Regions from separate parts of the Rhodococcus antarcticus genome, predicted to be linked through region 2. Evidence: riboswitches for the same ligand, from Rfam matches in the RefSeq annotation. Region 2 holds a riboswitch; each other region holds the start of a gene.
What was found. A riboswitch is a leader RNA that binds a small molecule or an ion and turns the genes downstream of it on or off. The one in region 2 is predicted to bind cyclic di-AMP.
Positions count from the first base shown of each region.

Region 1: another riboswitch for cyclic di-AMP. It lies ahead of RHODO2019_RS10050 (NlpC/P60 family protein); the one in region 2 lies ahead of RHODO2019_RS14210 (transglycosylase family protein).
Region 3: another riboswitch for cyclic di-AMP. It lies ahead of RHODO2019_RS16945 (C40 family peptidase); the one in region 2 lies ahead of RHODO2019_RS14210 (transglycosylase family protein).

Region 1 is NZ_CP110615.1:2,098,001-2,105,409, reverse strand. Features, by position in the region: gene RHODO2019_RS10060 (D-alanyl-D-alanine carboxypeptidase family protein) at 1-1,098, shown strand, start outside; gene RHODO2019_RS10055 (hypothetical protein) at 1,194-1,514, shown strand; cyclic di-AMP (ydaO/yuaA leader) riboswitch at 1,735-1,891, shown strand; gene RHODO2019_RS10050 (NlpC/P60 family protein) at 1,908-2,957, shown strand; gene RHODO2019_RS10045 (hypothetical protein) at 3,062-4,450, shown strand; gene RHODO2019_RS10040 (glycosyltransferase family 4 protein) at 4,476-5,600, shown strand; gene RHODO2019_RS10035 (AMP-dependent synthetase/ligase) at 5,616-7,409, opposite strand, start outside.
Region 2 is NZ_CP110615.1:2,905,310-2,912,718, reverse strand. Features, by position in the region: gene moaC (cyclic pyranopterin monophosphate synthase MoaC) at 1-349, shown strand, start outside; gene RHODO2019_RS14220 (MogA/MoaB family molybdenum cofactor biosynthesis protein) at 342-815, shown strand; gene RHODO2019_RS14215 (molybdenum cofactor biosynthesis protein MoaE) at 842-1,258, shown strand; gene RHODO2019_RS14210 (transglycosylase family protein) at 1,318-2,031, opposite strand; cyclic di-AMP (ydaO/yuaA leader) riboswitch at 2,059-2,176, opposite strand; gene RHODO2019_RS14205 (MoaD/ThiS family protein) at 2,477-2,761, opposite strand; gene moaA (GTP 3',8-cyclase MoaA) at 2,764-3,825, opposite strand; gene RHODO2019_RS14195 (acyl-CoA dehydrogenase family protein) at 3,867-5,105, opposite strand; gene RHODO2019_RS14190 (TOBE domain-containing protein) at 5,242-5,646, shown strand; gene modA (molybdate ABC transporter substrate-binding protein) at 5,643-6,464, shown strand; gene RHODO2019_RS14180 (ABC transporter permease) at 6,467-7,276, shown strand; gene RHODO2019_RS14175 (sulfate/molybdate ABC transporter ATP-binding protein) at 7,273-7,409, shown strand, end outside.
Region 3 is NZ_CP110615.1:3,468,946-3,476,354, forward strand. Features, by position in the region: gene RHODO2019_RS16920 (sodium:calcium antiporter) at 1-475, opposite strand, end outside; gene RHODO2019_RS16925 (TetR/AcrR family transcriptional regulator) at 1,161-1,820, opposite strand; gene RHODO2019_RS16930 (cupin domain-containing protein) at 1,884-2,408, shown strand; gene RHODO2019_RS16935 (PucR family transcriptional regulator) at 2,757-3,995, shown strand; gene RHODO2019_RS16940 (SGNH/GDSL hydrolase family protein) at 4,161-5,024, shown strand; cyclic di-AMP (ydaO/yuaA leader) riboswitch at 5,310-5,467, shown strand; gene RHODO2019_RS16945 (C40 family peptidase) at 5,494-6,612, shown strand; gene RHODO2019_RS16950 (ribbon-helix-helix protein, CopG family) at 7,215-7,409, shown strand, end outside.

The sequences.
Region 1 (7,409 bases), 810 kb from region 2:
GTGGCCCTGCAGCAGGCCCAGCAGGCCCGCAACACCGAGACCGCCGCCAACTGGCAGACCTACCTCGACACCCTCGCCGCCGCGGGGATCGCCGCGCCGCCCGCCGCGCGGCTGCGGGACCCCGCGGTGCTGCCCACCGGTCTGCAGCCCCTGGTGAGCAGGTCCACCGGCACCACGCAGCCCGGGGTCGCCCAGGCCACGCTGGGTGGCGGCACGACGGTCCTCGTGCTGTCGGCGGAGGCCCAGCGCGCCGTCACCGTGGCCATCGCGACCCTCGGTCAGCCGTACTCGCCGAAGGGCACCGGGCCCCGCTCGTGGTCCTGCGGCGGGCTGGTGTCCACCACGTCCACCCAGGCCGGGCTGCCGCTGCCCGCGAGCCCCGGCGAGGCCATGGCCACCAGCGTCCCGGTGGACCCCGCCGACACCCAGCCCGGCGACCTGCTCTTCGTCGGCCCGGCCGAGGACGGTGTGCAGTCGGTGGCCTACGTCCTGGACTCCGCGACCGTGCTCACCGCCGATGCCCGCACGACCGCCGTGGTGGTGGCCGACCGGCCCGCCGCCGACCAGGTGCTCGGTGCCGCGCGGCCGTCGCTGGGCCTGCGACCGGCGGTGGACGTCCCGCAGCCGGCGGCCGGACGGGTGCCCCGCAGCTGCGGCGGGGTGGTCTCCACGCCGTCGACCGACGGGTCGCTCGCCTGGGGTGGTTTCCCGAACGGACTCATCCCGGCCTCGGCGCTGTGCGCGGTGGGCATCGGCTCGCACCGGCTGCGCTGCGACGCCGCCCAGACCATCGCCGAGCTGTCCGCCTCGTACCAGGGCCAGTTCGGCTCCCCGCTGTGCATGACCGACTCCTACCGGCCCTACGCCGAGCAGGTGGACCTCTACGGCCGCAAGCCCGCGCTGGCCGCGGTGCCTGGCACCAGCAACCACGGCTGGGGCCTGGCCGTGGACCTCTGCGGGGGCATCGAGAGCTACTCCACGGCGCAGCACGCGTGGATGACGGCGAACGCCGGCGCCTTCGGGTGGGTCCACCCCAGCTGGGCGCGGCAGGGCGGCGACCGCGAGGAGCCGTGGCACTGGGAGTACAGCGGGGCCTGAGCTCGGTGCCCGAGCCGGAACTGTCGGTGCTGGTCCCTAGCGTGCGCCCCAACCCGGCCGGGACCACCCCGGCCACCGGTGAGAGGGAGTGCTCCGTGCACCCACTGCACATCGACTGCGACACCTGCCCGGTCCGCGGCCCCGCCTGCGGGGACTGCGTGGTCTCCGTGCTCCTCGGGCTGCCGGGCACCCGGTCGAGCACCCCGGCGCCGCCCCAGCGGCCCCGCCCGACCGTGGTGCGGAGCGGGAGGCCGTCCGTCGAGCTGGAGGGCGTGCTGGTCGGTGGGGCCCCGCTGCCGGGGGACCTCGACGCGGAGGAGCGCCGCGCGCTGGCGGTGCTCGCGGAGGCCGGTCTCGTGGCGGGCCTGCGGGTGCGGCCGGCCGCGGCACCGGTCTCGGCCCGCCGCGCCGGCTGAGCACGGCGGCCACCACGCCGGCGGGTTCGGCGGCCCGCGGGGGGTCGGGGTCAGCGGGGGGTCGGGGTCAGCGGGCCCTCGCACCGGCAGCAGGGTGGTGTGGCACGGGTCACTTCCGCTGCCCGCTGGCGCGCCGGAGCGCACCGGTGGACACAGCGGCCTCCTGGTCCGTAACCTGACCGAGACCTACCGGCGTCCAGTCGTCCACCTCGGACGACGGCGGAGGTCACCGCCGAATCGACACCGTCGGGGGAGTCGAACCGGGAACCCAGGTTCTCACCGGGGTGAATCGTCGTGCCTGTTGTCGGGCACGAGGTAGGGCTGACTCTTCCCAGCCCGAACCCGTCAGCTAACCCGGTAGGCGGATGAGCGGAAGAAGGAGAACAACGCCCTGTGGCGTCCCAACGACTGAAGCGCGGCCTGCGCGGGGTCCTCGCAACCGGGCTGGTCGCAGCCGGGTTGACGGTGCTCCCGGTCACCCCGGCCCTCGCCGATCCCACGCCTCCCGCCAACGCCTCGGAGGCGGAGAAGCAGCTCTCCGACCTCGGCCACCAGGCGGAGGTCCTCACCGAGCAGATGCACGACGCGCAGATCAGCCTGGACTCCGCCAACGCCGACAAGGCCACCGCGCAGGGCCAGCTCGGGGCTGCGCAGGCCGCCCTGTCCGACGCCCAGGCCCAGCAGCAGCAGTACCAGGGAACCGTGGACACCCTCGCGGCCGCCAGCTACCAGGGCGCCCGGCTGAACCGGCTCTCCGCGCTCATGACGAGCAGGTCGCCCCAGGACCTGCTCGACCAGATGTCGGGCCTCGAGCTGCTCGCCAGCGACACGTCGGCGCAGCTCGCCGTGTTCCAGTCCGCCTCGTCGGCGGCCACCCAGGCGCAGTCCGACGCGCAGGTCGCCACGGACGCGGCCCAGACGGCGGCGGACCAGGCCTCCTCGGTGCAGACCGACATCCAGGCCAAGCAGGCGGCACTCGAGACCCAGACGGCCGCGGTGCGGGCAGCCTTCTCCCGCCTCTCGGTGCCGGAGCAGGTGTCCTACGCCGGAACCCCGGTCCCGGCCGGCTACACCGCACCGGCTCCCGGGTCGGGCAGCGGCCAGGGCTACGCCGCCCTGCAGGCCGCGCTGACCAAGATCGGCTCGCCGTACTCCTGGGGCGCCACCGGCCCGAACAGCTTCGACTGCTCCGGCCTGACCTCCTGGGCGTTCGCGCAGGCGGGGGTGAGCATCCCCCGCTCCAGCGGCGCACAGGCCGGGTCCGGCGCCGCGGTGTCGCGGGCCGATCTGCAGCCCGGCGACCTGGTGTTCTTCTACAGCCCGATCTCGCACGTCGGCATCTACGCCGGCAACGGCATGGTCGTGCACTCCCCGACGTTCGGCCAGGGCGTCAAGGTCGCACCGATGGACCAGATGCCCTACAGCAGCGCGCGTCGCTACTGAGCCAGCCCAGCTCGTCCTGACCAGCAGGCCCTCACCCCGCGCGGGGTGAGGGCCTGCTCGTTCTCCCGCTCACCGTGGTGGCCGGGGCTCTAGCATTGGAGCTCGTGCGGGCGACGGAGGTGACCAGGGGGCTCCTCGCGGCAGCCGTGGCGGTCGGGGTGGTGGCCTCTGCCCTGGTCCTCGGCGGCGGGGCGGTTCCGTCGACCACTGCTGAGCCTGGTCCCGCGAGCTCGGGCACCGTGACCTCGGGCACCGTGGCGCCGGGCACCGTGGCCGAGCTCGGTCGGGCGGTTCCGCGCGCGGACCTCCAGCGCACGGCGGACGTCCAGCGGCTGCTCGGCGTCTGGGCGAGCGCGGTGCGCACCGACGACACGACGGCGCTCGCCACGGTGCTCGACCCGGCCGCCGACGTCGGGTTCGGGGCGGCCGAGACCGCGCGCGCAGCGAACCTCGCCGGTGTGCCGCTGTCGGACTGGGGCTACGAGATCACCGCGGACCCCGCCGCCGTGGTGCCCCCGGACGTGGTCCAGCGGCTCGGCGCCGACGAGGTGTGGGCACCACCGGTCGTGCTGCGGTACGCGGTGGCGGGGGCCGACGCCACCTCCACCCGCAAGCCGGTGGGCCTCGTGGTGGCACGGCGCGGGGACACCTGGCGCCTCGTGGGGGACGCCGACCTGGCCGGCTACGGCCGCACCACGTGGCGGGGACCGTGGGACTTCGGCCCGGTCCTGGTCCGCAGCAGCGCCCAGGGGGTCGTCCTCGGGCACCCCGGACAGGAGGCGGACCTGGACCGGCTGGCCGCCGAGCTCGCCACCGCGGTGCCGGCCGTCACCAGCCTCTGGGGCCCGGACTGGTCGCAGAAGGTCCTGGTGGTCCTCGCGGGCACCCAGCCCGAGCTCGAGGCCCTGGTGGGCAGCGCGTTCTCCGGGGTCGGCGTCGCCGCCGTCACCACCGCCGACGCCGTGGACCGCGCAGCACGCACCGCCACCGGGGTCCGGGTGGTGGTCAACCCCGCCACCCTCGACCAGCTGACCGCGGCCACGCTGCGGATCGTCCTGCGCCACGAGCTCACCCACGTGGCCGCGCGCCCGGTGACGGCCGACCAGGCACCGCTGTGGATGCTCGAGGGCTTCGCCGACTACTCGGGGTACCGGGGCAGCGGCACGAGCACCGACCGGGGTGCGCCGGCGGTGGCCGCTCTGGTGGGCGCCAACGGCCCCCCGGACAGCCTGCCCACCGACGCGGACTTCGCCCCGAGCGACGAGACGTCCCGCGCCGAGCTCGCCTACCAGCTCGCCTGGACGTTCACCTCGTTCCTCGCCGACACCCGGGGCGAGGACGCGCTGCTCGCCGCCTACCGGGCGGTGGCCGCGCAGCCGTCACCGACGCCCGCCCAGCTCGATGCCGAGCTCACCACCTCCCTGGGAGCCACGCAGGCACAGCTCGTCACGGAGTGGGGGCGGTGGCTGGTCGCCAGGGTCGACGGGGGCTGAGCCGGGCGCGCACTACCGTGGGTGCGTGCGACGGACCCTGCTGGTGACCAACGACTTCCCGCCCCGGAACGGTGGGATCCAGTCCTACCTGCACACCTTCGCCACCCACCTGCCGGCCGAGGACATCGTGGTCTACGCCCCGGCGTGGCGGGGGGCCGAGGCCTTCGACGCCGCCCAGCCGTTCGAGGTGGTGCGCCACCGGGGGTCGCTGGTGCTGCCGGTGCCCGACGTCGCCCGGCGGGCGACGGAGCTGCTGCGCTCCCGGGGCTGCGAGGGCGTCTGGTTCGGGGCGTCCGCACCGTTGGGCCTGCTCGCGCCGGCCCTGCGCCGGGCCGGGGCGCAGCACGTGCTGGCGTGCACCCACGGGCACGAGGTGGGCTGGTCCATGCTCCCGGTCGCACGGCAGGCGCTGCGCCGCATCGGCGAGTCGTCTGACGTGGTCACCTTCGTCAGCCGGTACACCAGGGGACGGTTCGCCTCCGCGTTCGGCCCGCGCACCGCCCTCGAGCACCTGCCCTCGGGGGTGGACACCAGCGTCTTCGCACCCGACCCGGCGGCCCGCGCCGAGCTGCGTGCCCGGTACGGCCTCGGCGATGCGCCCGTGGTGGTGTGCGTGTCCCGGCTGGTGCCGCGCAAGGGCCAGGACGTGCTCGTGCGGGCGCTGCCGGCGCTGCGCGCGCGGGTGCCGGGCACCCGGCTGCTGCTGGTCGGCGGCGGTCCGCACGAGGACGCCCTCCGAGCCCTGGCGCTGGCGCACGGGGTGGCCGACCACGTGGTGCTGACCGGCAGCGTGCCCGCCTCCGAGCTCGCCGCGCACCACGCCGTCGGCGACGTGTTCGCGATGCCCTGCCGCACCCGGGGCGCAGGCCTCGACGTGGAGGGCCTCGGCATCGTCTACCTGGAGGCCTCCGCGACCGGGCTGCCGGTGGTGGCCGGGCGGTCCGGGGGAGCACCGGAGACCGTGCAGGACGGGGTGACCGGAACGGTGGTGGACGGCACCGACGTCGACGCCGTGGTCACCGCCGTGGGCGCGTACCTCGCCGATCCCGAGCTCGCTGCCCGCACCGGTGCGGCCGGGCGGGAGTGGGTCGCGCGGGAGTGGCGCTGGGACCGTCTCGCGGCCCGGCTGACCACCCTGCTCGACGGCTGAGGCCGCCCCCGCGCCCTACGTCGCGTAGATCGCGTCGATGTCGGTCGCGAAGTGGTCGGCCACCACGGCCCGCTTGATCTTCAGCGACGGCGTCATCTCGCCGCCCTGCTCGGTGAAGTCCACCGGCAGGATGCGGTACTTCCTGATTGCCTCGGCCTTGGAGACCGCCGTGTTCGCCTCGGCCACGGCGGCATCGATCTCGGCGCGCAGCTCGGGATCCTCGAGCAGGTCGGCCACGGAGGTGCCGGCGGGCTTGCCGTGGCGGGAGAGCCAGGCGGGGAACGCGTCGGGGTCGATGGTGATCAGCGCACCGATGAACGGCTGCTTGTCGCCCACGACCATGCACTGGCTGATGAGCGGGTGGGAGCGGAGCTTGTCCTCCAGGACGGCCGGGGCGACGTTCTTGCCGCCCGCGGTCACGATGATCTCCTTCTTGCGCCCGGTGATGGAGAGGAAGCCGTCGGAGTCCAGCGAGCCGATGTCGCCGGTGTGGAACCAGCCGCCGGAGAGGGCCTCCGCGGTGGCCTTCTCGTTCTTCCAGTACCCGCGGAAGACGACGTCGCCGGAGAGCAGGATCTCGCCGTCCTCGGCGATCTTCACCCCGCACCCGGTCAACGGGGTGCCCACGGTGCCCATCCGCTGGTGGGCGGGGGTGTTGGCGGTGACGGCGGCGGAGGTCTCGGTGAGCCCGTAACCCTCGTAGACCGGCATCCCGACACCGCGGAAGAAGTGGCCCAGCCGGGCACCGAGCGGGGCCCCGCCGGCCACGGCCGAGGTGCACTCGCCGCCGAGGGCGGCCCGCAGCTTGGAGTAGACCAGCTTGTCGAAGACGGTGTGCCTGAGCCTGAGGACCAGGCCGGCACCGCCGGTCTCCTGGGCCTCGCTCCAGGCGACCGCGGTGGCGTCGGCGGCGTCGAAGATCTTGCCCTTGCCGTCGGCGTGCGCCTTCTGCCGGGCGCTGTTGTAGACCTTCTCGAACACTCGCGGGACGGCCAGCAGGAACGTCGGCCGGAACTCGCCGAGGTCGTCGATCAGGTTCTTCACGTCCGCGGTGTGCCCGATCACGACGCGACCGTCCAGCGCGGCGACGCTGATCACGCGGGCGAACACGTGGGCCATGGGCAGGAAGCACAGGTTGGTCTGGCCGGGCTTGATCATGTCGGCGAACGTCACCGCCGCCGCGCGCGACTCCGTGAGCAGGTTGCGGTGGGTGAGCTCGCAGCCCTTGGGCCGGCCCGTGGTGCCGGAGGTGTAGATCAGGGTAGCCAGGTCGTCGGCGCCGAGCGCGGACCTGCGCTCGTCGATCGCGGAGTCCGGGAGGTCGGCACCGGCTGCGGTGAGGGCGGCCACGGCACCGTCGTCGCCGTCGATCTGCCACACGTGTGACACGGACGGGCAGCGCTCGCGGACGGAGGCCACCGTGGTGGCGTGCGCGTCCTTCTCGACGACGACGCCCACCGCGCCGGAGTCGTCGAGGATCCACTGCACCTGCTCCGCGGACGAGGTCTCGTAGATCGGGACGGTGACCCCGCCGGCGCACCAGATGGCGTAGTCGAGCAGGCACCACTCGTAGCGGGTGGCCGAGAGCAGCCCCACACGGTCGCCCGCGGAGACACCGGCCGCGACGAGGCCCTTCGCCACCCCGGTGACCTGGGTGGCGAACTCGGCCGCGGAGACGTCGGTCCAGCGCCCCGTGACCCGGCGGCGGAACAGCGGGCCGGACGGGAAGTGCTCGGCGTGCGAGAACACGGAGTCGGTCAGGTTCTCCTCGGCCGACACCGAGATGGTGGACGGGACGCTGTACTCGCG
Region 2 (7,409 bases):
CGCGCTCATCAGCAGCGACGGGCTGCCCAAGGGTGATGCGCTGTCGACCGCGCGGATCGCCGGGATCATGGCCGCCAAGCGCACGCCGGACCTGGTGCCGATGTGCCACCCGCTGGCCGTCACGGGCGTGACGCTGGACCTGGTGCTGGGGGAGTCGACGGTGGACGTGACGGCCACCGTCCGCACCACCGGGCGCACGGGCGTCGAGATGGAGGCGCTGACCGCCGTGGCCGTCGCGGGGCTCACCCTGCACGACATGGTGAAGGCCGTGGACCCGGCGGCCGTGATGGACGGGGTCCGGGTGCTGACCAAGTCCGGGGGCAAGAGCGGGGAGTGGGCGCGTGGGTAGAGCAGTGGTGGTCGTGGCGTCGAACCGTGCCTCGGCGGGGGTGTACGAGGACAGGACCGGCCCGGTGATCGTGGCGTGGCTGCGCGAGCGCGGGCACGCCGTGGACGAGCCCGTCGTGGTCGGCGACGGGCAGCCCGTCGCGGAGGCACTGCGGACGGCGATCCGGGCCGAGGTGGATCTCGTGCTCACCACGGGCGGCACCGGCATCAGCCCCACCGACGCCACCCCGCAGGTGACGCTGCCGCTGCTGGACTACGAGGTGCCGGGCATCGCGGACGCGGTGCGGGCCTCGGGCGGGGACCGGGTGCCCACGTCGATCCTGTCGCGCGGGGTGGCCGGGGTGGCGGGTCGGACGCTGGTGGTGAACCTGCCGGGATCGACGGGCGGGGTGAAGGACGGGCTGGCGGTGCTGGACCCGGTGCTCGCCCACGCGCTCGACCAGCTGCAGGGGGGTGACCACCGGTGAGCCCCCAGGAGCCTGGAACCCCGCGGGTGGCCCGGGCGACGGTGACCACGGACGTGCTCAGCGTGGCCGAGCACGAGGCGCTGGTGGCCGATCCCGCCGCCGGGGCGACGGTGAGCTTCGCGGGCGTGGTGCGCGACCACGACGACGGCAGGGGCGTGGACGCGCTCGACTACTCCGCGCACCCCAGCGCCGCCGCGCTGGTGGCCGAGGTGGCGGCGGAGGTCGCCGCTCGGGTGCAGGGGGTCCGGGCGCTGGCGGTCAGCCACCGGGTGGGGCCGCTCGCCATCGGGGACGTCGCGCTCGCCTGCGCCGTGTCGGCCGACCACCGCGCGGCCGCGTTCGAGACGTGCGCGCTGCTCGTGGACGAGGTGAAGGCCCGCATCCCGGTGTGGAAGCGCCAGCAGTTCGCGGACGGCACCCAGGAGTGGGTGGGCTCGGCCTGACCCGGACGCACGACGACCCCGGCACGGGGGTGCCGGGGCCGTCGAGGTGGAGCCGCGGATCAGAGGGTGAGCGTCTCACCCGGGAAGATCAGGTCGACGTTCTCGACGACGTCCGTGTTCTTCTGGAACAGGGCCTGGTAGCCGCCCTGCACGCCGTGCACCTGGGCGATCTTGGAGAGCGTGTCGCCGGCGACGACGGTGTAGTCCGCACCCGCCTTGGGGGGCGAGACGACGTTCGCCGTGCCGGAGGTGGCCGTGGTGGGCGCCTCGGCGACCTTCGGAGCGGCCTGCTGCTTCGGGGCCGCCTGCTGCTTCGGCGCCGGCTGGGCCTTGGGGGCCGGCTTGGCCTTCGGGGCTGCCTCGGCGGGAGCCGCCGACACCGCGGGGGCGGAGGACGTGTTCGCCGCGCCGAGGCCCTTGCCGCACACGGGCCAGGCACCCTTGCCCTGGCTGGCCAGGGTGCGCTCGGCCACGGCGATCTGCTGCGCCTTGGACGCGAGGTCCGCGCGCGAGGCGTACTGGGTGCCGCCGAAGGCCGCCCAGGTGGACTGGGAGAACTGCAGCCCGCCGTAGTAGCCGTTACCGGTGTTGATCGACCAGTTGCCGGTGCTCTCGCACTGCGCGACGGCGTCCCATTGGCCGGTGGACGCGGCCTGGGCCGGGGCGGCCGCGAGGATCAGGGGGGCGCCGAGGGCGATGCCCGCGATGGCGGCCCGGCCGAGGTGGCGACGGGTCGTGCCGGGCTTGCGGTGACGGCCGTGAGTGGTGCTCATGCTGGGTGGTTCCTCTCCGTGCGCCTGCGAGGTCAGCTGTCGGGTTCGGGCTGAGAGGTCGCCCGGCCGCACGGTTGTGCGGCTTCACCCCGAGGCCGAGCGCGTGCTCGGCCGGTCGTCCGACGATCCGGACGTGGGTCCCCCGTCCCTGCCCCTGGTGGTTCTCGTCGGGGCACCGGTGGGTTCCCGCGGGGCAGGGTTTGGCGCAGCGGGCCGGTGTGCGGCCTGTGGTTCGGCCGGGCCCGACCGTACGTACCCACCCCGGTCGTGTCAGGTCGGTCGTGCAAACAGGTCACGGCTCGGTAACGCGCGGGAGACCCCTGGCGATCTGGGTGTCTGTGCAGGTCACGGGCCTGCGGGACCGCGAGGTGAACAGCAGCTGGATGCCGTGGGGTGTGACCCAGATCACGAAAACGGCGTGTGGGCCACGTGTGCCCAGGCGCTCCTAGCCACCCGCGAAGGGGGGCAGCACGTCGAGCACGGAACCCGGGCGCAGGAGGTCTTCCCGGTCGCGGACGGCCACCTCGTCGTGCAGGAACGAGCAGCGCAGCAGCACCCGGGCGAGCTCGGGACGGCCCTCCCCGAGTGCAAGAACGAGGTCGGCCACGGTGGCGCCCACGGGCAGGGACCGCTCCTCGACGTCCGCACCGGCCGCGGAGCGCGCGGCCGCGAAGTGCCGCACCGTGACCGTCAGCAGGTCGGTGGTGCTGCCCGCGGGGTTCGGGGCCACGATCAGCCCCCGATCGCGCTCATCGGCCGGGTGGGCTGCAGGAAGCTCGGGTCGTTGATGCCGTGCCCGGGCAGCTTGCCCCACATGGCGTCCTGCCAGCGCTCGGCGATCTCGCGGTCGTCCGCCCCGCCGCGCAGCAGCGCTCGCAGGTCGGTCTCGCCGTTGGCGAACAGGCAGTTGCGGATCTGGCCGTCGGCGGTGAGGCGGGTGCGGTCGCAGTCCCCGCAGAACGGACGCGTGACCGAGGCGATGACGCCCACCGTGGCGGGACCGCCGTCGACCAGCCAGCGCTCGGCCGGAGCCGCGCCCCGGGGCTCGGTCGCGGGCGTGAGGGTGAAGCGGGTCGACAGCGACTCGAGGATCTCCTCCGCGGTGACCATGGTGTCGCGGCTCCAGCCGTGCTGTGCGTCCAGCGGCATCTGCTCGATGATGCGGAGCTCGTAGCCGTTGTCGAGGCAGAGCTGGAGCAGCCCCGGTGCCTCGTCGTCGTTCAGCCCGCGCTGCAGCACCGCGTTCACCTTGACCGGGGCGAGGCCCGCGGCCTGCGCGGCCGCCATCCCGTCGAGGACGTCCTGCAGCCGGTCGCGACGGGTGATCTTCGCGAAGCGCTCGCGGTCCACGGTGTCCAGGGAGACGTTGACCCGGTCGAGTCCGGCGGCCTTGAGCGCAGCCGCCTTGCGCTTGAGCCCCAGGCCGTTGGTGGTCAGCGAGAGCTCCGGGCGCGGGGTGAGCGCCGCGGCGTCGGCAAGGATCTCGGCGAGGTCGCGACGCAGCAGCGGCTCGCCCCCGGTGAACCGGACCTCCTCGACGCCCATGGTGGTCACCGCGATGGCCACGAGGCGACCGATCTCCTCGCGCGTGAGCAGATCGGTGTCGGCCATCCAGTCCAGCCCCTCGGCCGGCATGCAGTAGGTGCAGCGGAGGTTGCACTTGTCCGTCAGGGAGATCCTCAGGTCCGTGGCGGTGCGGCCGTGGGAGTCGACGAGCCGGGACGTCTGCGGACGTGCGGGGTCGCGACCCGGCGCGGTGCTCGGGAACGGGATCCCTAGTGCAACGGTCGTCATGTCGTCAACCTTACGGGCGTCGTGCGTGGTGGGCGGAGGGGTCAGGCGGTGGCCGGCCGGGTGCGCGCGGCCACCTCGCCGTGGCGACCGAGCTCCTGGCGAGCGACGGTCCGCAGGTGCACCTCGTCGGGGCCGTCGGCCAGGCGCAGCGTGCGGGCGGAGGCGTAGAAGCCCGCGAGCGGAGTGTCGTCGCTGACCCCGGCGCCACCGTGCACCTGGATGGCCCGGTCGATGATCCGGCACGCCATCCGGGGCGCGATGACCTTGATCGCGGCGATCTCGGTGGCAGCTCCGCGGGCGCCGTGCTGGTCGATCAGCCAGGCCGTCTTGAGCACGAGCAGGCGAGCCTGCTCCACCTCGATGCGGCTCTCGGCGATCTGCTCGCGCACCACCCCCTGCTCGGACAGCGGCTTGCCGAAGGCGACGCGCTCGGTGGCCCGGCGGACCATGAGGTCGATGGCGCGCTCGGCCATCCCGATCAGGCGCATGCAGTGGTGGATGCGCCCGGGGCCGAGGCGGGCCTGGGCGATGGCGAAGCCGCCACCCTCCTCGCCGAGCAGGTTCGTCACCGGGACGCGGACGTCGGTGAACCGGAGCTCGGAGTGCCCGTGCTGGTCCTGGTAGCCGAAGACGGGCAGGTGCCGCACCACCTCGAGGCCCGGGGTGTCCCGCGGGACCAGCACCATGGACTGCTGGGTGTGCCGCGGCCCGTCCGGGTCGGTCTTGCCCATCACGATGAAGATCGCGCAGCGCGGGTCCGCCGTGCCGGAGATCCACCACTTGCGGCCGTTGATGACGTAGTCGTCGCCGTCACGGACGATCGACGTCTCGATGTTCGTGGCGTCGGAGGAGGCGACCTGCGGCTCGGTCATGGCGAACGCGGACCGGATCTCGCCCTCCAGCAGGGGGGTGAGCCACTGCTCCTTCTGGGCCTCGGTCCCGAACAGGTGCAGCGTCTCCATGTTCCCGGTGTCCGGTGCCCCGCAGTTCAGCGCCTCGGGGGCCATGTTCGGCGACCAGCCGGTGATCTCCGCGACCTGGGCGTAGTCGACGTTGGTCAGGCCCGAGACCGACGGGAGGAACAGGTTCCACAAGCCGAGGCCGCGGGCGGTGTCCTTCAGCCGGTGCACCACGGGCGGCAGGTCGTGCTCCGCGGCGGTGCCCCGCCGCTCGGCCCGGAAGCGCTCGTACTCGTCCTCGGCGGGCAGCACGTGCTCGTCGAGGAACGTGCGCATCGTCGCGGTGAGCTCGGCGGCGCGGGTCGAGGGGGCGAAGTCCATGCTCCGACCTTGCCAGGTGAGCCGTGATCCACACCACCTGGGTGCGGTTCCGGCCAACGGCAGAACGACCGGGAGTTCCGCAGGTGCGAAAAGAGTGGGTTGTTGTCGGGGCAGCTGCGGACCTAGAGTCCCGCAGGTGCCGACATTCCGGATACGCGAGGCCGCCGACCTTCTCGGCGTCAGCGACGACACGGTCCGCCGGTGGGTCGATGCAGGCGGAATCGCGTCCTCGCTCGACGACGCCGGGCGCAAGGTGGTCGACGGTGCGTCGCTGGCGGAGTTCGCCCGCAGCCACGCGGCCGCCACCCAGGACCCCTCCGGTATCGGTCGCTCGGCCCGCAACCGCTTCGTCGGCCTCGTCACCCGGGTCGTCGCCGACGAGGTCATGGCGCAGGTGGAGATGCAGTGCGGTGGGCACCGGGTGGTCTCGCTCATGAGCAGCGAGGCCGTCCGCGAGCTCGGGCTGGAGCCCGGCGTCGTCGCCGTGGCCGTGGTCAAGGCGACCACCGTGGTCGTCGAGACCCCTGGAAGAAGCTCGTGACGCCGACCCGGACCCGGACCCTGGCGCTCGTCGCCGCGGCCGCCGCCGCCGCGCTCGTGCTGGCCGGCTGCGGCTCCAGCGGCGACTCCTCGTCCGCGGCGGCGACCACCGCGGGAGCGTCGTCGTCCGGCTCGTCAGCCCTCGACGGGGACATCACCGTCCTCGCGGCCGCCTCGCTCACGTCCACCTTCACCGAGATCGGCGCCCGGTTCGAGTCCGCGAACCCCGGGGTGAAGGTCACGTTCAGCTTCGCCGGGTCCTCCGACCTGGTCACCCAGATCGCGCAGGGTGCGCCGGGCGACGTCTTCGCCGCCGCCGACACCACCAACATGACCAAGGTGACCACCGCGGGAGACAACCGGGGCGATCCGGTCAGGTTCGCGACCAACGTCCTGGAGATCGCGACCCCCCCGGGCAACCCGGCCGGCATCACCTCCTTCGCCGACCTCGCGAAGCCCGGGGTCCAGGTCGTCGTGTGCGCACCCCAGGTGCCCTGCGGTGCCGCGGCGAAGAAGGTCGAGGACACGACCGGCACCGCCATCACCCCGGTCAGCGAGGAGCAGTCGGTCACCGACGTCCTCGGCAAGGTCGTCTCGGGCGAGGCCGACGCGGGCCTGGTCTACGTCACCGACGTCACCACCGCGGGCGACAAGGTCACCGGGGTCGAGTTCCCCGAGTCCGCCAACGCCGTCAACACCTACCCGATCGTCGCGCTGAAGTCCGCCGCGTCGCCCGGGACCGCGGCCGCCTTCGCGGCCTTCGTCGCCGGCCCGGAGGGGCAGGAGGTCCTGACCGCCGCAGGCTTCGGAGCGCCCTGATCCTGCGTCGCACCCGCCCGCGCCGCCGAGCGGCTGCGTACTCGGCGCTGCCGCGGTGGCTGTTCGTCCCGGCCGCGGCGGGGGCCCTGCTCGTGCTCCTCCCGCTGTCCGCGATGGTCGGGCGGGTCCAGTGGGGCAGCTTCCTCTCCCTCGTCACCTCCGAGTCCTCGCGCGCGGCGCTCGAGCTGAGCCTGCGCACCTCGGCGACCTCCACGGTGCTGTGCGTGCTCATGGGGGTACCCATGGCGCTCGTGCTCGCCCGCACGACGTTCCGCGGGCAGCGGCTGCTGCGCTCGCTGGTGCTGCTGCCGCTGGTGCTGCCGCCCGTGGTGGGCGGCATCGCGCTGCTCTACACCTTCGGCCGGCGCGGGCTGCTCGGCCAGCACCTGGACGCGCTCGGCATCCAGGTCGCGTTCTCCACGACGGCCGTGGTGCTGGCGCAGACCTTCGTCTCGCTGCCGTTCCTGGTGGTGAGCCTGGAGGGGGCGGTGCGCACGGCCGGACAGCGCTACGAGGCGGTGGCCGCCACCCTCGGGGCCCGGCCGTCCACGGTGCTGTGGCGGGTGACCCTGCCCATGGTGCTGCCGGGCCTGTTCTCCGGCGCCGTGCTGGCCTTCGCCCGGGCCCTGGGCGAGTTCGGCGCGACCCTGACCTTCGCGGGCAGCTACCAGGGGGTCACCCGAACCTTGCCGCTGGAGATCTACCTGCAGCGAGAGACCGATCCCGACGCGGCCGTGGCCCTCTCGCTCGTGCTGGTGGTGGTGGCCGTGGTCGTCGTGGTCCTGGCGCGCGGTCGGGAGGCCGCGCGGTGAGCGGGCTGCACCTGCGGGCCGCCCTGGCCCAGCGCGACCTCGACGTGGAGCTGCACGTGGCGCCGGGCGAGGTGGTCGCGCTGCTCGGACCCAACGGCTCGGGCAAGTCGACGCTGCTGTCGCTGGTGGCGGG
Region 3 (7,409 bases), 560 kb from region 2:
GCCCGACGACCCAGATGAGGGTGATGAGCAGGACGTCGGGGGTGAGACGGAACGCGACCAGGGTGGCCGGGAGCTGGGTGCCCATGATCACGGCGACCAGGACGGCGACGACGACGGCCCCTTCGATGACCAGGGTGAGGCTGGCGGCCTGGTAGGTCAGGGGTCGGCGCTCCCGGACCCCGAAGGCGTCCAGGGCCACCAGCACCACCGTCTGGATGGCGATCCCACCGAGGACGTTGCTCACCGCGACGTCGAGCTGTCCGCTGGCCGCGGCGCTGTAGGTGATGGCGATCTCGGGGAGGTTCGTGGCCACCGCGAGCAGGATGAGACCGCCCAGGGCCTGCCCGAGGTGCAGCCGCTCGGAGAGGATGTCGGTGTTGTTGGACAGGAAGATCCCGGCCACCCAGATGGTGGCCGCGCACCCGACGAACACGAGCAGGTCCGCCCAGAACGGCAGGGCCGGCAGGATGTTCACCGGTCGTACCGTCCGTCGTCACCGTGGCTCATGGCGTCAGCTCCTTCTGGTCAGGAGGGGTGTTGGGTGGGTGTCGGGATGGTCGGTCAGGCGCTGCGCACGGGCGTGCCGCGGTGCCGGTCACCCACCAGGCGTGCCGTCCTGATGCGCCCGGTACCACGGGGGTGCGGTGCAGTACGGAGATGCGGCACGACAACTACTACCTTCCAGTGGTCGCCGTTGCGAAACGAAGCAGCTCGAACGTCAGCCTGCCGAGACCAGCGGCGCACCGACTCGACGCTGATACCGAGTCGGCGGCTACTCGGCGAGGGCCAAGTTGCACGGCGGGCGACCCGCACGACGTCACGCTCGAACTCCTCAGGAACACTTCCGGTACGAGAGACATCCTTTCTGCGGGAACACATCCCACGGATCGAACGTCAACCGAACCTGCAGTGGACCCGGGCGTGTCGGGGAGATCTTCCCGGGGCCCGTACCGCGGCCACCGTCTGGCGGCAGTCAGTCACCCGAGAGGCCACGTCGGCCGGTGCTTGACCGGCCGCATGTTCATGCGGTCGGCTTCATGCGCACGAATACGAGCGTATGAGACACCTGCTTGGTAATGACGTGGCAGCTAACACCAGCGGCCCGAGCACGTCGGCGCCTTTCGTCGTGGCCGCTGCTGCCTGTGGCGACTGCGTCGCAGCTAACCGGTGAGTAGCCGAAGCCAGGCGTCGATGAGCCAGGTGCGGAATCGGTCGGGTGTCCACCCGCGGTCCAGGACCAACAGCGCGTAGTACTCCGAGCTGTTCATCGACCAGATGACGTCAGCGACATCCTCGAGGCTGAGGTCGGCTCTGAGTGTCCCGGTCGTCGCGAGGTCCCCCGCCAGCTCCCGCATATTGCGGGCCCGCCGTTCGGACACCTCCCGCCAGAGCACCGCCAAGTCCTCCTCGCCGGCCGCCGCTTCCCGAAGCACCAGAAACAAGGGGGCGAGCCGCGCCTGGATCGCGGTCACCGCCGCCGCGTACACCGCCAGCTTCGCCGCCAGCGTCGGGGCAGCCCGCATCGTGACGGCATAGTCGCGGTCCCGACCCGGGACCGGCGAGGGACCGCCCGACAGCGCGGTCTCGACCAGCTCACGGAACAGCTCCGGCTTCCTTCCGACCGCCGCGTAGACGGTGTCAGAGGACACCGCCGCGCGGCGGGCGATCGCCGCGACGGTCGTGGCCCGGTAGCCCCGGGCCAGGAACAGCTCCCGGGCCGCGACCAGAATCCGCTGCCGGTTCGCCGCCGCAGCGCCACGACGCGTCGAGCTGTCGTAGCGACGCCTGTCCCCCGACGGGGCGTTGACCTGCTCCGACACGAGGCCTACCTTCACCAGTATTCGTCCGACAGTGTGCCGGGCCGATCATAGGTGGTGGCGGCAATGTCCGAACCCAAGGTGATGAAGCCCGACGACGGTGGGGTCGGCCGGGTCGTCTTCCGCGAGCCCGGGACAGCCCGGGCGACCTGGGCAATGCAGTCCCTCTTCGAGCACCTCCTCGAACCCGAGGAAGGCGTGCACGTCGGGGTCGCCCTCGTCACGCAGCCACCGGGCGTCGCCACCCCCCTGCACCGCCACACCCAGGAGACCGAAGCGTTCTACCTCCTCGACGGCCGAATGGACTACCTCGCCGGGGACGACCTCTACACCCTCACCGCCGGCTGCTTCCTGCACCTGCCCCGCGGGCTCCCCCACGCGTTCCGCATCCGCGGCGACACCCCCGCCCGGTTCCTCGCCCTCACCGCCCCCGCCGGCCTCCTCCACCTCTACGACGAGGTCGGGATCCCCGCTACCGAACGTCGGCTGCCCGGCGCCGACGCGCAGACCCCCGAGCAGGAGATACCCAAGTGGGTCGAAGTCGGACCCCGCTACGGCCTCGAGGTCGTGGGACCCCCCATCCCCGCTTGAGACCAGCCGACCCGCAGCAGCCCGCCGCTACCCGGTGAACGCACCGCGTTCCCGAACCCGCCGCAGCTCCAATACACACTCGCGCCTGTGCCATAAGAGACCCTGAGCGGCGCATCCGGCACGGGCCGCCGGCTGCGATGTGGTCGGCTCGCGACGGAGCAGCTGCTCGCGACGGCGCCCTGATTTTTGACGCACTGCTGCGGGTGTGTCACTGCGGCGGTGGGTCGGGAAACTGGCAGCAGACCCTGCTGTTGGAGCTTGACCCGTAGGAGCGGGTGTCGAGCTTGGTGGTGGTTTGGGCGACGGCGGGGTCGTGGCGGTGGTTGGGCTTGGTTCTAGTGTCGTGAGATGCCTGGTGATGGCGTTGGCTCGTTGGTGGGTTCCTATGCCTCGTATTTGCTTCGCCATGAGCTCGTCGCGTTGACCGAGGAACTGGTGAGCTTGATCGGCGCCGCGGTCCCGGACTACGCGGATTTGAGTGCGGTCAGCGAGGCGGAGCTGCGTTTGTCGTGTCAGCTGAACTTGGGGGTGGCGCTGGCGGAGTTGGCTGGCACTGCGCCGCTGGTTGATTCCTTGGCCACTCCTCAGCATGAGACGGGGCAACGTCGGGCTCGTCAGCGGTTGCCGTTGGAGTCGTTGCTGCACAGCTATCGGCTCGGTGGTCGGGTGCTGTGGCAGGGACTTGTGCGCCGGGCTGCTCAGGGTGGTTCACCGCGTGAGCACCGGCAGCTTCTTGATGAGGCGTGGATCTTGTGGGAGGTCATCGACCGGCACTCCTTCATCGTGGCCCGTGCCTACCGTGAGGAGCAGGGCCGGTTGCAGCAGCGGACCCAACGCCGCCGCTCCGCGCTGCTGATCGCCCTGCTCGAGGGGCACGGTGTCGACGCTGAACTGGCGCAGGACGCGGCCTCGGTGCTGGACATGCCGCTGCGCGGGCCGAGGTTTGTGGTCGTGGCCGCCATGGACCAGGCACAGACGGACCCGGCGCCCTCAGCGGACCGGGTCCTGGACGCGGCGGGCTTCTCCGCGGCGTGGGCCGTTCAGGCCCGGCAGGAGTCGGGCCTCGTGTGTTTGACCCCTGAGCAGAGCCTCGACGACGCCGTCGCGGTCCTGACTGGCGCCGCGGTGGGGGCGGTCGCGGTCTCCGGGGTGGTCGACCGGTTCGATGAGGTCGCCGCCGCCTACCGGCTGGCGGAGCTGACGCTGCAGACCTTGCCTGCGGGATACGTCGGGGTTGCCCTCGTCACCGAACACCTGCCGCAGGCCTTGCTGGCCGCGGCCAGCGACGTGACCACGGTGCTGGTCCAGCAGACCCTCGGCGCGGTCCTGGAGCTGGGCGAGGTAGAGCAGAGGACCTACCTCAACACCTTGCAGGTGTTGCTCGACTGCGACGGGTCCTACGTCGCTGCGGCACGTGAGCTGTTTTGTCACCGCAACACCGTGTTGCAGCGGGCCAAGCGACTGCAGTCACTGACCGGGTATAGCTTGTCCTCTCCCACCGACCGGCTGCACCTGCACCTAGCCCTGCTCGCTGTCCGCAGCGGGCACCACACCCCGCCACCGGTGGGCAAGCACCCCGGGCACTGACCAGCCACGAGCAGCGCTCGGATGTGCGCGGCGCACACCCGCCGACGCGTTGTGCGGTGCTGTGGTGACCCAGATCACGTGTTCGGGGGTGCAGGGTGACGGTCCCCGGGCATGCTCGGGCTTAACGCGGGCCATCCGGTTCCCGCTTCCCTCCCTGGAGTTGTCATGCGCCGAATCGCTTCCATCGTTGCCTGTGCCGCCCTCGCCGGCGCGGGCATGGTCAGCGCCACGACCCCCGCGGTCGCGAAGTCTTTCGTGACGTCGCCGTACGTGGCGCTCGGGGACAGCTACTCCTCCGGTGCCGGGATCCTCCCGCAGGTTCTCGGGTCCCCCCCGGCGTGCAGCCGCTCCCAGGTGAACTACCCCCATGACGTCGCGGCGGTCACCCAGCCGGCGGCGTTCACCGATGTGACGTGCAGTGGCGCCAAGACCTCGGACTTCTTCACCTCGCAGAGCGCCGGGGTGCCGCCGCAGCTCGACGCGGTGAACGCGGACACCCGCCTGATCACCATGACCATCAGCGGCAACGACGGAGGTGTCTTCGTGAACTCCTTCTTCGGCTGCGTCACGGTTGATGCCGGCCAGGTCTATGGCAACCCGTGCCAGCAGAAGTACGGCACGACGTTCGTCGACACCATCAACAACCAGACCTACCCCGCCCTGGTCAACACGTTGTCCGCGGTCCGCGCGAAGGCCCCGCACGCGAAGGTGGTCATCCTGGGCTACCCGCAGATCCTGCCGCCCGTCGGAGACCCGTCGTGCTACCCGTCCATGCCCTACTCGATGGGTGACGTGCCCTGGCTGGTCAACCAGCAGCAGGTCGCCAACGACGCGGTGCGCCGCGCCGCCGAGGCGACCGGCGCCCACTACGTGGACACCTCCACCCCCTCCGCCGGACACGACGCCTGCGCCGCGCCCGGGACCCGGTGGATGGAGCCCGTGACCAACCCGGTCAACGCTGACCCGGTGCACCCCAACGCCGACGGCGAAGCCGCCATGGCACGAGCGACCCTCACCGCCATCAGCTGACCCCCGGGCAACGCAACACCACGTGCGCCGCCCACACCAGTGGTCATCCACGTCCGTGCACACCGAGACGACCCCCAGGTTCATGACCTGGGGGCCGTCTTCGTCTCCGCCGTCGTGCGCCGCGACCCCACGCCCCCGCCCCAGCGCTGCCTTCGCCACCCCATCACCTGCGGGTGCTAACAAGATTCGGCGTCGAGCAAGCCCGCGATGTGGTGGACGGGCCCGGGTGGAGCCGTTACCTTGACGTGACCTGGCGGGAGTCAGTTGTCCTGGACGGGACGACGACGCGAGGTACCGCCGAGTCGGGCCCTGCGGGGTGCCGAACCGGGGACCCAGGTATGTGGGGTGAATCGACTGCTGCCCTGAGCGGGGCTGTGGTGGTAGGGCCGCGCTTCCCGGCCCGAACCCGTCAGCTGACCCGGTAGGCGGAGGTTGAGGAAGAAGGAGAACACCTCTCATTCCGTCACTGTTGCGTGCCCGCGTCCTGCGCCGCTGCCTCGCGGTGGGCCTCGTCGTCGCTGGCACGACCCTGCTGGGGACGTCACCGGCGGCGTTGGCCGACCCCACGGTCCCGCCCCCCTCCTCCACCTCCGATGCCGAGCAGCAGCTTCGGGAGATCAGCCACCAGGCGGAGGCTGTGAACGAGCAGGTGCTCGTGGCCCAGGAGGACCTCGCCGCCAAGCACGGTGCTGAACGCGCCGCCCAGGACCAGGTCACCGTCGCCGGTGTGGCCCTGGATCACGCTCGCGCCACCCAGTCGGAGTTTCAGGGCACCGTGGACAGCCTCACCGCCGCCCGCTACCGGGGTGCCCGGCTGGACTCGATGACCGCACTGATGCTGAGCAGGTCCCCGCAGGAGCTGCTCGACCAGATGGCGGCCCTGGACATGCTGGCTGCGGACACCACCATTCGGGTCGCCGCGTACAACGCCGCCGCGCAGCAGGCCACCCAGGCCCAGTCCGACGCGGCGACCGCTGCGCGGGCCGCCTCGGACGCCTCCGCCGCAGCGCAGGTCACCACACGGGACCTGGCCGCCAAGAAGGTCGACCTGGACCGGGAAGCCACCCAGGTGCGCGTCACGCTGGCGTCGTTGACCGCGGCGCAGCGCGTCAGCTATTTCGGCCCCACAGCCCCCGCCGGCTATGTCGCCCCTGCGGCCCCCACCGGTCACGTCGCCCCTGCGGTCCCCGCTGGCCAGGTCGCCGTCGCGGTTTCCGGCGTCGGTGCCCTCACCCCCGCGGGTTCGGGCGTCGGTGGCGCCGCTCTGCAGGCGGCGTTGAGCAAGGTTGGCAGCCCCTACGCCTACGGTGCCAACGGCCCGAGCGCGTTCGACTGCTCCGGGCTGGTGCAGTGGTCCTACGCGCAGGCCGGGATGAGCTTGCCGCGCACCACCGGCGGCCAGGCTGGGGTCGGCACCGCCGTCTCGCAGGCCGACCTGCAGCCCGGTGACATCGTGATCTTCTACAACGGTGGGCATGACGGCCTCTACGTGGGCAACGGCATGGTCGTCCACGCTCCCACCGAGGGCGACGTCGTCAAGGTCGCCCCGATGCAGTACATGCCCTTCGCGGGCGCCCGCCGCCCCTAAACCGCCCCATGCCCTTGCCGCCCCGCGGACCCCGGCAGCGCACGTGCGCCTACGTCCCGACCGGCGCATCTCAGTGCCAGATCCCGGGACACCACGACCGGACCGCGAACCACCGCGCGGACCCCGCGCTGCGCGAAGGGCCCGGTTGCCAAAGCAACCGGGCCCTTCGACGTGGGGGAGACGTCAGGACTGCAACCAGATGATGTGCCTCGCAGCGACCACCTCCGTCGTGTTGAGTCTGGACTGTGTTGTGCGCACTCATGCGCTGCCCCGTGCAGCGCCTCAGGTGATCCCTCTGTGTCTGCCGATTTTTTAGCACCGGCCCCCACACGCGTCAACACCCGCGAGGCCCCGCCTTCGCGTCTACTGCAGGTGAGGTGTTGGGGTGGGCGTGCAGCAGCCCCTTCGTTGGGTGTCCACCGCGGGCACCGTGTGAGGGCAGCCAGCCACCCGAGCGATCGTCACCCCGCCCCGGCCGCATGTTCATGCGGTGGCGCTTCATGAGCACGAATACGAGCGGTTGTGGAACACGTCGCGGGCGCGAGTTCTGCTGAGCGGCGGGTTGCACTCCCAGACACATGATTGTGTCATACGATATTCCGATGGCGAGTGACGAGCAGATCCAGGGATGGGCCGCCGAGGCGGAGGCCGGGTATGACGTCGAGGAGTTGAAGCGGCGTGGGCGTGGCCGTCCGGGGCGGGGGGCCGAGCCGATGCAGGTGGTGGCAGTGAGGTTGACGGCGGAGGAGATCGCGGCGCTGGATGCGGTGGCCGGGCGGGAGCACTTGTCTCGGTCC